Regions from separate parts of the Streptomyces sp. SCA2-17 genome, predicted to be linked through region 1. Evidence: riboswitches for the same ligand, from Rfam matches in the RefSeq annotation. Region 1 holds a riboswitch; each other region holds the start of a gene.

Region 1 (3,200 bases):
ACGGGCTCGGCGCACTGCTGTCCAGCAAGGTCAACCAGTGGACGCTGCTGGTCGGCTGCCTGCCCCTTGCCTACGCGCTCGGCGGGGGAGGGACGGCCCTGCCGCTGGTCACCCGTCAGGTCGACGAGGTCGCCCTGACGGCCGCGCAGACCGTCCTGGCCGTCGTCGTCCTGCTGGACCTGCGCTTCGCGCGGTGGCAGGCGGCCGCGCTGTTCGTCCTGTTCGCGGTGCAGTTCGCGCTGCCCGGCGAGTACGCCCGCCAGGTGCTGACCTACGTCTACCTGGGCCTGGCGGCCCTCCTGCTGACGACGCGGGTCCGGCACCTCCCGGCCACCGGGCGGGCCCTCGGCGGGCGGATCGAGGGCGATCCGCACTTCTGACGGGGTGCCGGCAGGATTCCGGCGAGGGCGCCCGGCCGTGGCCTACGGCTCCGCGATCAGCTCCATCACCGCCTTCAGCCCGTCCGTGGCCAGCGCCCGGCGCTGCCGGTCGGCCGGGGTGCCCCGGCGCAGCAGCCGGTGCACCAGCGAGCTCACCTGCCGGGTGTCGCCCGCCTCCTCCAGCGACTGCCCTATGTGGACGAGGAGGGAGCGGACGACGTCGTCCGCGGCGCGGCGCAGGCCCGCGGGGTCGACGAGCACCCCGTCGAGCCCGTGCCGCGCGGCGTGCCAGTTCGCGGCGGCGAGCAGCTCCGGCAGGCAGGGCGTCGGGGGCCGCCCGGCCTTCTCGTCGCGGAGGGCGGTGGCCACCAGCCCGCGGACGATGCCGGCGAACATGACGGAGTCGTCGGCCCGCAACTGCACGTCCAGGCAGCGCACCTCGATCGTGGGATAGCGCTCCGAGAGCCGCGCCTGCCAGTACAGCTGGCCCCGGTCCGCGATCGCACCGGCCGTCATCAGCGCGTCGATGCGCTCCTCGTAGTCCGCGAGGCCGTGGAAGTACGGCGGCGGTCCGCTGACCGGCCAGCGGCTGTAGACCACGGTCCGCCAGCTGGAGAAGCCGGTGTCCTGGCCGTTCCACAGCGGGGAGTTGCCCGCCATGGCGACGAGGACGGGCAGCCAGGGCCGCACCCGGTTGAGGACCGCGACGCCCATCTCGCGGTCGGGGATGGCGACATGGACGTGCATGCCGTGGACGAACTGCTCGTCCACGAGCTGGGCGGCACGCGCCCGCATCGCCAGATAGCGCGGGTTGATGGTGACCGGGACGGGCTCGGGGCCCGAGCACGGCGCCGTTCCGCAGGCGGCGATCCGGCAGCCGGACCGCTTGGCGGCGGAGCTCACCGCGTGGCGCAGCCGCAGCAGGTGCCGGCCGGCCTCGGCGAGATCGGAACAGACCGGAGTGGCGACTTCCACCTGGGCCTGCAACAGCTCCGCCTGAATCTCCCGCTCGTGCACGACCGGATCCAGGTCGACCGCCGCCCGGACCTCGTCGGCCAGGGGTACCGGCAGTGCGGTGGCCGGGTCGAGCAGAAGATACTCCTCCTCGATCCCTAGGGTGAGCATGCCGTAGGGCTACCCTCGGGCCCTTGCGGCGAACCGCACGGAGCCCGCCGCCGCGGCTTTCTGACGCAAAGACGCCCTGCCGCGCCCCCGTTCACCTCGTCCTTCGCGCCCCGCCCAGGTGACTCGAATCCGTTCTTCAACCGCCTTTTGATAAACGGGATTTCACGCTGCGCACGATGCCGGGTAACACCCCGGTTCCACGGGACCACGCGAAGTGAAGAAGTTCACAGAAGCCCCTTTCGGCTCCGAATTCCGGCAGTTCGTGATGCAGGATCGTGCAGCGAACAACAAGATCCCGTCACCGAGGCGGGCGACCCGGGCGGACGCCGAGTCCTGCCGCCGTACCGGGTGCGGAGCAGAAACGAATGGATCGGCAGGAGCGGGAGACCCGAGCACGGCGGACCACGATGGCGGTGGTCCTTGGGGTGAAGCCATTTCAGATGGCCGGGCAACTTCGACAGCCCGAACCCGACAGGTCATCTTTCGCAGGCGGATGACGAAGGGTTTTGGCATGTCTGCGTTCCCTGGCATATCCACGCTCATGTCCCGCGCCGGTGCCGCCTCCGTGGTCACCGCCGCCACCGTGACCGCGTCCATGCTGCTTCCCGGCATGTCGGCCGAGGCGAGTGCGGCCACCCCGGGTGCCGCCGCCCTGAAGGTCGCGGCCTCCAAGCAGGGCTCCCCCTACCAGTACGGCGCCGCCGGCCCCAACCGGTTCGACTGCTCGGGCCTCACGCTCTACTCGTTCAAGAAGGTGGGCAAGAACCTGCCGCGCACCGCGGCCGACCAGTACAACAAGACCCGGCACATCTCCTCCGGCTCCCGTCAGGCGGGCGACCTGGTCTTCTTCCACTCGGGCAGCAACGTCTACCACGTCGGTATCTACGCGGGTAGCAACAAGATCTGGCACTCGCCCAAGCCCGGTGCGTCGGTGCGTCTGGAGAAGATCTGGTCCGGCAGCGTCTGGTACGGCCGGGTCAACTAGCCACGCCACCTGATCGTGCCAACGGCCCGGGGCGACCGCCCCGGGCCGCACACGCCCGACCGGGCCGGGGCGACCCTACCCCGGCCCGGAGACCTCCGGGGATCCCTCCGCGGGCATCCCCGGAGGAGCGCGGGTGCGTCAGGGCAGCTGTGCCCCGAACGCCTGGAGGGCCGCCGGTACGGGCTGGAAGAACGTCTCGCCGCCGGCGGAGCAGTCGCCGCTGCCGCCCGAGGTGAGGCCGAGGGCGGTGTCACCGTCGAAGAGCGCGCCGCCGCTGTCGCCCGGCTCGGCGCAGACCGAGGTGCCGATCATGCCGTCGACCGCGCCCTCCTCGTAGTTGACGGTCACGTCGAGGGCCGTGACCTGGCCGTCGTGGACGCCGGTCGTGCTGCCGCTGCGCTGCACCGTCTCGCCGACGGTCGCTTCCCCGGCCCGGCTGATGTTCTGGGTGCTGCCGTTGTAGAGGTCCACCGCGCTGGGGTGGGCGGTGGACGAGGTGTAGCGCACGATCGCGTAGTCGTGGCCGGGGAACGTCGAGCTCTCGGTCGCCCCGATCCGGGCGCCGCTCTGGGTGGCGGACCAGGTCTGCGAGGCGTTGCCGCAGTGGCCGGCCGTGAGGAAGTACGGCTTGCCGCCCTTGGTGACGTTGAAGCCCAGGGAGCAGCGCACGCCGCTGCCCCAGATCGCGTCGCCGCCCGCGATGAACGGGC
Region 2 (3,200 bases), 2.1 Mb from region 1:
CCGGCGTGACCTCGGCGTGACCTCCGCTACACCGGCTTGTGACTGGCGTGGGCCGTCGCTATCTTCAACGACCATTCCGACGCGACACCAAATGTCACGCCGAGACGTCACGAGACGTCCCGCCGGACGTCATACCGGACGTCACGTCAAACGTCGCACCGAACGCCGCACGAGAGGCCCTTGCCCATGAGATCTGGAACCGGCCGACATCGCCGCCCCCGTCAGATACCCGCCATCGTGGTCGCCGCGGGGGTGACCGCCTCCGGAATCGCCATGCCGCTGCTCGCGGCCACCGGTGCGAACGCCGCCGACGCCGGCACCTGGGACCGCGTGGCCCAGTGCGAGAGCGGAGGCCTGTGGAGCGCCGACTCCGGCAACGGGAGCTACGGGGGACTGCAGCTGACCCAGAACCTCTGGGACCGCCACGGCGGCCTGGAGTACGCCCCCCGGCCCGACCTCGCCAGCCGTGCGCAGCAGATCGCCGTCGCCGAGAAGATCCTCGAAACCAGAGGCAACGCCACCTGGTCGAGCTGCGCCGCGACGTCGGGTCTGACCTCGGGAGGCACCAAGGCCGACGTCGACCCGGGCGGCACGCACGCCCCCGCGAGCGGCTCGTCGCCATCGCACGCCCCGGAGCGCACCACTTCGCCCTCCGCGCCGTCGGAGCCGGACGAGCACTCCAAGCCCTCGGAGCCGTCGGCGTCCCCCTCGCAGTCCGGGAAGCCCTCGACGGAGCCTTCCGCTCAGCCCTCGGCCGGCAAGCCCTCGCCGGACACGTCGTCCGGCACCCCCTCCGGCAAGCCCTCCGGCAGCGCGTCCCCCGACGCCTCGCCGTCCAAGCCGGGCGACGCGAAGCCGGGCGACGGCAAGCCCGGTGACGGCAAGCCGGGTGACGACGCGTCCGGCGCGCCGGGCGACGGCCGCCACCGCAAGCCCTCGACGTCCCCCACGGGCGACGACCCGACCTCGATCCCCACGTCCCCCGAGTCCCCCGCGACGCCGTCCCAGGGCACCCCTGACGATTCCGGTTCCGCGGCGGGGCAGGCGTCCGACGGCGTCGAAGGCGGTACGGGCAAGCACCGTGCCGACCCGTCACGTTCGGACGACACCCGATCGTCGCGCGGCGGCGGCGAAGGCCGTACCGGCAGTCCCACGGCCACCGACTACACCGTGCGCCCCGGTGACAACTTGTCAGTCATTGCCGAACAGCATGCGGTCAACGGTGGTTGGCAGTCCCTCTACCACCGCAATGAGAAAGTGGTCGGAACCGATCCCGACCTGATCCTTCCTGGTCAGAAGCTTGAGATGGGTAAATAGACCGGCAGTTCGCGGCGAATGTCCGTTCCAGTCGAAAGTGAGACATGGGTCTCTTTGCCAGTTGGCGGAATGTCATCTTCCCTAACTTGGCAAACAGCCTCCTACCTGCGGAAACATGATGTTCCCGTGGGTAACTAGGGGCGACTGTGGCTGGAAAGAGGGGTTTGAACCCTTGCCTCGACTGTGTTTACCGTCGTGACCGCTCGCCACCGCGAGCACCACGGTCGTCACGCCGAATCCTGCCGACGGCCGCTGGAGTCGTCGCGCAAGCGCCGTAGGCAGGAGCGGGGGAACCAAGGTAGGCGCCGGAAACGGCTCCTCGGCCGGAGGAAGGCCGCGGGACCGGGACCGGCTAGGGGTGAAGCCGAGTGTGCTCGCACAGCGCGCACAGGAGGCCGGGCGAACTCACAGCCCGAACCCGACAGCTCACCTCGTAGGCGTCGGTGAGGAAACGACTCATGTCCAAGGGCAAGCACCGTCGTCCGTCCAAGGCCGTCCGTATCGTCACGCTCGCCGGCGTCGCCGGTGCCGCCGTGGCCGCCCCGCTGATGGTCGCCACCTCCGCCAACGCCGCGTCCGTCTCCACGTGGGACAAGGTCGCCGAGTGCGAGTCCAGCGGCAACTGGTCCATCAACAGCGGCAACGGCTACTACGGCGGTCTGCAGTTCTCGCAGTCCTCCTGGAACGCCGCCGGCGGCCAGAAGTACGCCGACCGCGCCGACCACGCCTCCAAGAGCGCCCAGATCGCCGTGGCCGAGAAGCTGCTCGCCATGCAGGGCCCGGGCGCCTGGGGCTGCGCCGGCGCCGGCAACCTGACGTCCGGCGGCCCGAAGGCGAACGTCGACCCGGGTTCCGGCTCCTCCGGCAAGTCCTCCCGCGCGGGCGGCACCGTCTCGGGCAAGTCCCACGCGGACCGCAGCGAGCGCCAGGCCGCGCCGAAGAAGGCCGCGCCCAAGCACACCGCCCCGCAGACCGTCGAGCGGGACGAGGCCCCGGCCCCGAAGCCGGCTCCGAGCCACACCGCTCCGCAGTCCTACAAGGTCGGTGACGGCGAGTACGAGGTCAAGGAGGGCGACACCCTCTCCAAGATCGCCGACGCCAAGAACGTCAAGGGCGGCTGGCAGAAGCTGTACGACCACAACAAGGACATCGTCCAGGACGCGGACGTGATCTTCGTCGGCCAGAAGCTGCACCTCAGCTGACCGAGCTGACAGGGGCGGTCCACGCGAGTGGGCCGCCCCTCTTTGGCTTTTCCGGGCAAATCCCTCATTCGTGCGGCGATCTCGTCATTTGTGCTGCTGTGATGATTTTTCTGACTTTTCGGATTCTTCGGCCCGGAAACACCGTCCAACGGCGAGGTGAGCCTCCGGCGCCCGTTAGGCTCGTGCAGCAGAACCTCAGACACACACGAAGGAGACCCTCGTGCCGTCCATCGACGTCGTCGTAGCTCGCGAGATCCTCGACTCGCGAGGCAACCCCACGGTCGAGGTCGAGGTCGGCCTCGACGACGGCTCCACGGGCCGTGCCGCCGTGCCGTCCGGCGCCTCCACCGGCGCCTTCGAAGCCATCGAGCTCCGCGACGGTGACAAGAACCGTTACCTGGGCAAGGGCGTCGAGAAGGCCGTCCTGGCCGTCATCGAGCAGATCGGCCCGGAGCTCGTCGGTTACGACGCCACCGAGCAGCGCCTGATCGACCAGGCCATGTTCGACCTGGACGCCACCGACAACAAGGGCTCGCTCGGCGCCAACGCCATCCTGGGCGTCTCCCTCGCCGTCGCGCACGCCGCCTCCGAGGCCTCCGACCTGCCGCTCTTCCGCTACCTGGGCGGCCCGAACGCGCACCTGCTGCCCGTTCCGATGATGAACATCCTGAACGGCGGCTC
Region 3 (3,200 bases), 2.6 Mb from region 1:
TTCCTCTTCGGGTTCTTCTGCGTCGGGTTCTTCTCCCCGTTCCTCTTCCCGTTCTTCCGCCGGTTCTTCCGGTGCGGGTGGTTCCGGCCGGGGTGGTTACGGGCGGGGCGGCGCTGGTGCCGGTTCCGGTTCGGGCCGTGGTGCCGGCGGCGGTGCCGGCCGTGGTGGCAACGGGGCCGGGGGCGCGCGGCAGCGCCGTACGTCTTCCTGACGCTTTGACGTTCCGGCGTTCCGGCGCTCCGGCGTTCCGGCGCTCTGACGCCTTGACGCTCTGGCGCTCGGAGCCGGCCGGCTGATCGGGCGCCTGCCCGGTCGGCCGGTTTCTCCCCGATCGGCCGAGCACCGTTCGCCCGGTGACCTCCCGCCCGGAAGGGTGGGAGGGGTGAGCCGAACTGCCTGCCGCGCCGCGGGGCGCACCGTACGCCGCGCTGCCCGTAGGCTTCCGGCCCTCCTGATCACCGGGGGAGCCCTGTTCGGCCTCGGGGCGCCCGCGAACTACACGTGCGCCCCCTTCCTCTCCGCCGCGCCCCTCGTCGCGGCCCCCCTGCACACCCTCCGTGCCACCGCCGCGGCCGCCCTGGCCGCGGTGGCGGTCGCGGTCGGCCTCGTGTTCTACCACCGGCCGTCCGACACCGGTGAGGCGCTGGCCGAGGTCGCCGCCATCGGCGCGGTCTCCCTGGTCGCGCTGGGGATCAACCGCATCGCCCGCCGCCGCGACCAGCAGCTCGCCTCCGCCCGCGGCATCGCGGAGGCCGCCCAGCGCGCCGTCCTTCCCGCGCCCCCGTCCCGCATCGGCGGCCTGCGGGTGGCCGCGCGCTACGTGGCCGCGCATGCCGGCGCCCGGATCGGCGGTGATCTGTACGCGGTCCAGGACACTCCCTACGGCGTACGGGCCGTCGTCGGCGACGTCCGCGGCAAGGGCCTGGGCGCGGTCGAGGCCGTTGCCGTCGTCATCGGCGCGTCCGGGAGGCGGCCGACCAGGAGCCGACGCTGGAGGGACTCGCGGGGCGGCTGGAGCGGGCGCTGCAACGTGAGGGCGCGCGGCGCGCGAACCTGGACCAGCACGAGGGATTCACCACGGCCGTCCTGGCGGAGCTGCCGCCGGGCCGCCCCGTCATCCGCCTGCTGAACCGCGGCCATCCGCCGCCGCTCCTGCTGCACGCGGACGGCCGGGTCGGTGCGGCCGACCCGACCGTGCCCGCGCTGCCGCTCGGGCTGGGGGACCTGGGGGTGTGGCCGGACCGGGCCGAGGAGCGGGAGTTCCCCGCGGGGTCGATGCTGCTGCTGATGACGGACGGGGTGACCGAGGCCAGGGACGCCGACGGCGCGTTCTACGACCCGCGGGCGGAGCTGACGGGCCGGCAGTTCAAGAGTCCGGAGGCCCTGCTGGACAGCCTGGTCGCGGAGGTCACGCGCCATGCGGGCGGTCAGGCCGCCGACGACATGGCCCTGTTGGCGATTCGGCGCGGTGAACGCATCGAGCGAATCGAACAGCATTTCGTAGAAAGTATCGACAGGTTCCGTGGGCGGACGTCCTGTGAAGAGCTGTCAGGGAAGAGCGGCGGATCCGGGCGTTCGGCTTGGAATCCACCCGGCATGTCTATTAACGTTCGATAACGACGCGCGGTCGTCGCAACCGCCGCAAGAGGCGGTGCACCGTGCGCCATCGCCGAATCCCGCGGGCACAGCGCCATCTGATCCTCCGGCATGTTCCGGGAACCGGGGAACCACCACCCTGGGGTGAATCGGGCCGCATGCGGCCCGTAGGAGACCTTCCTGCTCCGAACCCGTCAGCTAACCCGGTAGGCGAGAAGGAAGGAAAGGAGTGCCTTCGTGGCATCCAACGAGCCTGCCGCTTACGGGTCTGACGCCTACGAGTCTGAGGCTTACGGCTCCGACGCCTACGAGTCTGAGGCTTACGGGTCCGACGCTTACGGGTCTGACGTCGCTTACGAGCCCGGCTCCTACGATCCGCCGCTCGTACCCGCGTACGTACCGCCGTACGAGCCGGACCCGGAGCCGGCGGCGGCGTCCTCCTCCTCCTCCGTACCGGAGCGGTCGTACGAACCCTCCGCCTTCAGCGCCTTCTCCTTCGGCGCGGGCCGCGGGCGCCACCGCGTCGTCAAGCAGCGCGGCGGCACGATGGCCCGCAGTGGTGCCGTGCTCGGCGTGGGCGTCATCGCGGCGGTCGGCGCGGGCGGGATGGCGAATGCGCAGGAGCGTCCGGCGGCCTCCATATCCATGCCCGACCTGGCGCAGCTGCCGGGTGTGGGCTCGTTCTTCACAGGGAGCGCGGCGGGTACGGCCTCGGCTGATTCCTTCGCCGAGGAGACCGGTACCGGTGCGGCCGTCTCCGAGATGGCGCAGGACGCGGCAAGGGCGGGTGAGGCGTTGCGGGCGAGAATCCTGGAGCAGGCCGATCACCAGCAGGGCGTGGCCGAGGCCGAGGCGCAGGCGGCCCGGGTGACGGTGGCCGCGGCGGAGCAGAAGCAGGCGGCGGAGCGCAAGGCGGCCGAGGCGGAGGCGGCGCGGACGGCGGCGGCCGCGGCGGCGGAGCAGAGGCAGGCGGAGCAGAAGCAGGCGGAGCAGGGGCGGGCGGCGTCGGCGCAGCCTTCGGAGCGGACGCAGGCGCGGACGCCGGAGAAGAAGCAGGAAGCGCGGACACCCGAGAAGAGGCAGAGGCCGGGTGGGGCCCCCGCCCGTACCGCGACCCCCGCTCCCGCCCCCGCTCGCCACTCCGGAGCGCTCACCCTCCCCGTCGGTTCGTACACGCTGACGGCCGGCTTCGGGCAGGCGGGCAACATGTGGTCCGCGCACCACACGGGCGAGGACTTCGCCGCCCCGACCGGCACGCCGGTGAAGGCGGTGGGCGGCGGCACGATCACCCAGGCCGGCTGGGCGGGGGCGTACGGCTACCGCATCGTGCTGAGGCTCGACGACGGCACGGAGCTGTGGTTCTGCCACCTGTCCTCGATGGTGGTCACGTCGGGCAAGGTCGCCGCGGGCCAGGTCATAGGTCGGGTCGGCGCGACGGGCAACGTCACCGGGCCGCATCTGCACCTGGAGGTCCGGCCGGGCGGGGGCGCGCCGGTGGATCCGCTGGGATGGCTGCGGGGCAGGGGCCTGCGGCCGTAGCGGACGGTGCGGCGCGTATTCGTCGCGTATTTCGTACGGAACGGGGCACCCGTTAGCGCGTGTCC
Region 4 (3,200 bases), 4.7 Mb from region 1:
ACATCAACGTGGTGGCTCCCCTGGACGCCGAGCCCGAGGACCTCGACGGCGTCGCCACCATCATGGCGCGCGCCCTGTCCGAGGGCACCGACAAGCACACCGCCGAGGAGTTCACCGCCGAGCTGGAGCGCTGCGGCGCCACCCTCGACGCCCACGCCGACCACCCCGGCGTGCGCCTCTCCCTGGAGGTGCCGGCCTCCCGCCTCGCCAAGGCCCTCGGCCTCGTCGCCGACGCCCTGCGCGCCCCGGCCTTCCCGGACCACGAGATCGAGCGCCTGGTGGGCAACCGTCTGGACGAGATCCCGCACGAGCTGGCCAACCCCTCCCGCCGGGCCGCCATGGCGCTCTCCAAGGAGCTCTTCCCGGCCGGGTCGCGGATGTCCCGCCCCCGCCAGGGCACCGAGGAGACCGTCGCCCGCATCGACGCCGCCTCCGTGCGCGCCTTCTACGAGGCCCACGTCCGGCCCGCCACCACGACCGCCGTGGTCGTCGGCGACTTCACCGGCATCGACCTCGACGGGGCCCTCGCCGACTCGCTCGGCGCCTGGACGGGCTCCCCGGCCGAGCCGCACCCGCTGCCGCCGGTCACCGCCGACGACACCGGCCGTGTCGTCATCGTGGACCGCCCCGGCGCGGTCCAGACGCAGCTCCTCATCGGCCGCGTCGGCGCCGACCGGCACGACGCGGTGTGGCCCGCCCAGTCCGTAGGCACGTACTGCCTCGGCGGCACCCTCACCTCCCGCCTGGACCGCGTCCTGCGCGAGGAGAAGGGCTACACCTACGGCGTCCGGGCCTTCGGCCAGGTGCTGCTGTCCTCCCCGGAGGGCACCGGCGCGGCCATGCTGGCCATCAGCGGCTCGGTGGACACCGCCTCCACCGGCCCCGCCCTGGGGGACCTGTGGACGGTGCTGCGCACCCTCGCCGAAGGCGGCCTGACGGACGAGGAGCGCGACTCCGCCGTGCAGAACCTCGTCGGCGTCGCCCCGCTCAAGTACGAGACGGCCGCGGCCGTCGCCGGGACGCTGGCCGACCAGGTCGAGCAGCACCTCCCGGACGACTTCCAGGCGCGGCTGTACGAGCGCCTCGCCGCGACGGGCACGGTGGAGGCCACGGCCGCCGTCGTCAACGCCTTCCCGGTCGACCGGCTGGTGACGGTGCTCGTCGGTGACGCCGCGCAGATCGAGGAGCCCGTCCGGGCCCTCGGCATCGGCGACGTGACCGTGATCACGGGCTGAACCCCGGCGGCGGGCCGGCCCCGCCGACCTGCCGTCAACCGGCAGGCACGCGCGCCCGGCAGGCGCGCGTGCCTGCCAAATGTCCGGTTTAGCGGAGTGGTTGCACGTCTGCACTGTGGCGTGGGCCACAAAATGGGGCTTCTGTTTGCCGATCGAAAGTGACGGCGTCTAGCGTCAAAGCGTCTGTCCGTCAGATGTGCGTCGCATCCGCGGCCCGGGCAGACATCGCCGAGTCCCCGTACGGCGCGAGCCAGGGGAGCCGGGGACCCAAGTGTCCCTGGGGTGAATCGGGCCCCTTTCCGGAGGGATCCGTAGGAGACCTTCCTGCTCCGAACCCGTCAGCTAACCCGGTAGGCGAGAGGGAAGGAAAGGACCAGCCTCACCCATGGCGTTCACTCGTGCCACCGGGAAACACCGCAAGCCGAGCCGCGCCGTTCGCGTCAGCGCGAACGCGGCGGGCATAGCCACCCTCGCCGCCACCGGTGTCGTCGCGGGCTTCGCCGCCCCGGCGCTGGCCGCTTCCCCCGACGACGTCCACCGCACCACCGAGGACACCGGCCTGACCCAGGCCGTCGTCATCGGCGAGGACACCGCCGGCCGCATCGGCGAGCAGGCTCAGGTCCAGAGCAGCGCCGCCGCCGAGTCCGCGGCCGCCCACGACGCCGAGGCCGCCGCCAAGCAGCAGGCCGCCGACGTCAAGAAGGCCGACGACGAGGCCAAGCGCAAGGCCGAGGCCGAGCGCAAGGAGCAGGAGCGCATCGCCCGCGAGCAGGAGCGCAAGCGCCTCAACACCTTCGTCTCGCCGATCGCCGGCTCGTACGTCTCCACGTCCTACAAGGCCTCCAGCGGCCTGTGGTCCTCCGGCAGCCACACCGGCGTCGACTTCCACGCCGAGACCGGCACCTCGGTCCAGGCTGTGGGCGCCGGCACCGTCGTCGAGGCGGGCTGGGGCGGCGCGTACGGCAACAACGTCGTCATCAAGCACAACGACGGCACGTACACGCAGTACGGCCACCTGTCGTCCATCGGCGTCTCCGTCGGCCAGAGCGTCACCGCCGGCCAGCAGATCGGCCTCTCCGGCGCCACGGGCAACGTCACCGGCCCGCACCTGCACTTCGAGGCCCGCACGGGCGCCGTCTACGGCACCGACATCGACCCCGTCGCGTACCTCGCCGAGCACGGCGTCTCCCTCTGACGCACCGCGCCCGGCGGCGCCCCGCGCGCCCCATCGCCTGACGAAGGCCCCGGCCCACCGGCCGGGGCCTTCGCCGTGCCCGGCCCGAGTCCGTCCGCCGGCCCGCTGCCCGCCCCCGTGTTGGCCAAAACATATCGATGACTTCCCGTGCGCCGTCGGAAATCGCGGGCCTCTGCAATAGAGTCGCTGAACAAACGTCAATCGGCCGCGTTTCGCGGGGGTTATCCGGAGGTCCACCCATGCGGGGCCGTACGTGAACGGTGAGGGGACAGCGGCTCAAGAGAGCCGTCGGATTTCCGCGCATGCCGTGTGCACGGCGATTCGTGACGACATTGTTTCCGGCACGTTTCCGCCCGGCAGCCGGCTCACCGAGGAAGTCCTCGCGCGCCGCTACGGCGTCTCCCGCGTGCCCGTGCGCGAGGCGCTGCGCACCCTCGCCTCGGAAGGGTTCGTGACCACCCGGCGGCACGCCGGCGCGTGCGTCGCCGAGCCCACCGAGCAGGAGGCCGCGGATCTGCTGGAGGTGCGCGCCCTGCTGGAGCCGCTGGGCGCCGCGCGCGCCGCGCAGCGCCGCACGGAGGCGCACCTGAAGGTGTTGCGCGGGCTGGTCAGGCTGGGCCAGGAGCGGGCCCGGGGCGGCCGTACGGGCGAGCTGCGGCCGCTGGGCGACTGGTTCGACGAGACGCTCGCCCAGGCGTCCGGAAGCCCCAGCATCGCGGGGCTGCTCACCCAGCTGCGGCTCAAGATCGCCTGGGTGTACGCGGCGGAGC

Evidence for each region. A riboswitch is a leader RNA that binds a small molecule or an ion and turns the genes downstream of it on or off. The one in region 1 is predicted to bind cyclic di-AMP.
Region 2: it holds a riboswitch for cyclic di-AMP, as region 1 does, so the genes downstream of both, PS271_RS10495 (transglycosylase family protein) here and PS271_RS01330 (C40 family peptidase) in region 1, are expected to answer to the same signal.
Region 3: it holds a riboswitch for cyclic di-AMP, as region 1 does, so the genes downstream of both, PS271_RS12840 (M23 family metallopeptidase) here and PS271_RS01330 (C40 family peptidase) in region 1, are expected to answer to the same signal.
Region 4: it holds a riboswitch for cyclic di-AMP, as region 1 does, so the genes downstream of both, PS271_RS22550 (M23 family metallopeptidase) here and PS271_RS01330 (C40 family peptidase) in region 1, are expected to answer to the same signal.

What each region holds. Positions count from the first base shown of each region.
Region 1 covers NZ_CP117521.1:296,757-299,956, reverse strand. Annotated here, with positions in the region: gene PS271_RS01340 (sodium/calcium exchanger protein) at 1-380, shown strand, start outside; gene PS271_RS01335 (carboxylate-amine ligase) at 423-1,505, opposite strand; cyclic di-AMP (ydaO/yuaA leader) riboswitch at 1,850-2,012, shown strand; gene PS271_RS01330 (C40 family peptidase) at 2,017-2,490, shown strand; gene PS271_RS01325 (S1 family peptidase) at 2,629-3,200, opposite strand, start outside.
Region 2 covers NZ_CP117521.1:2,366,633-2,369,832, reverse strand. Annotated here, with positions in the region: gene PS271_RS10500 (transglycosylase family protein) at 187-1,317, shown strand; cyclic di-AMP (ydaO/yuaA leader) riboswitch at 1,578-1,772, shown strand; gene PS271_RS10495 (transglycosylase family protein) at 1,776-2,519, shown strand; gene eno (phosphopyruvate hydratase) at 2,740-3,200, shown strand, end outside.
Region 3 covers NZ_CP117521.1:2,889,565-2,892,764, reverse strand. Annotated here, with positions in the region: gene PS271_RS12850 (DEAD/DEAH box helicase) at 1-211, shown strand, start outside; partial or broken gene PS271_RS12845 (PP2C family protein-serine/threonine phosphatase) at 383-1,617, shown strand; cyclic di-AMP (ydaO/yuaA leader) riboswitch at 1,658-1,824, shown strand; gene PS271_RS12840 (M23 family metallopeptidase) at 1,834-3,135, shown strand; gene PS271_RS12835 (MFS transporter) at 3,195-3,200, shown strand, end outside.
Region 4 covers NZ_CP117521.1:4,977,588-4,980,787, forward strand. Annotated here, with positions in the region: gene PS271_RS22545 (M16 family metallopeptidase) at 1-1,235, shown strand, start outside; cyclic di-AMP (ydaO/yuaA leader) riboswitch at 1,452-1,607, shown strand; gene PS271_RS22550 (M23 family metallopeptidase) at 1,621-2,430, shown strand; gene PS271_RS22555 (GntR family transcriptional regulator) at 2,738-3,200, shown strand, end outside.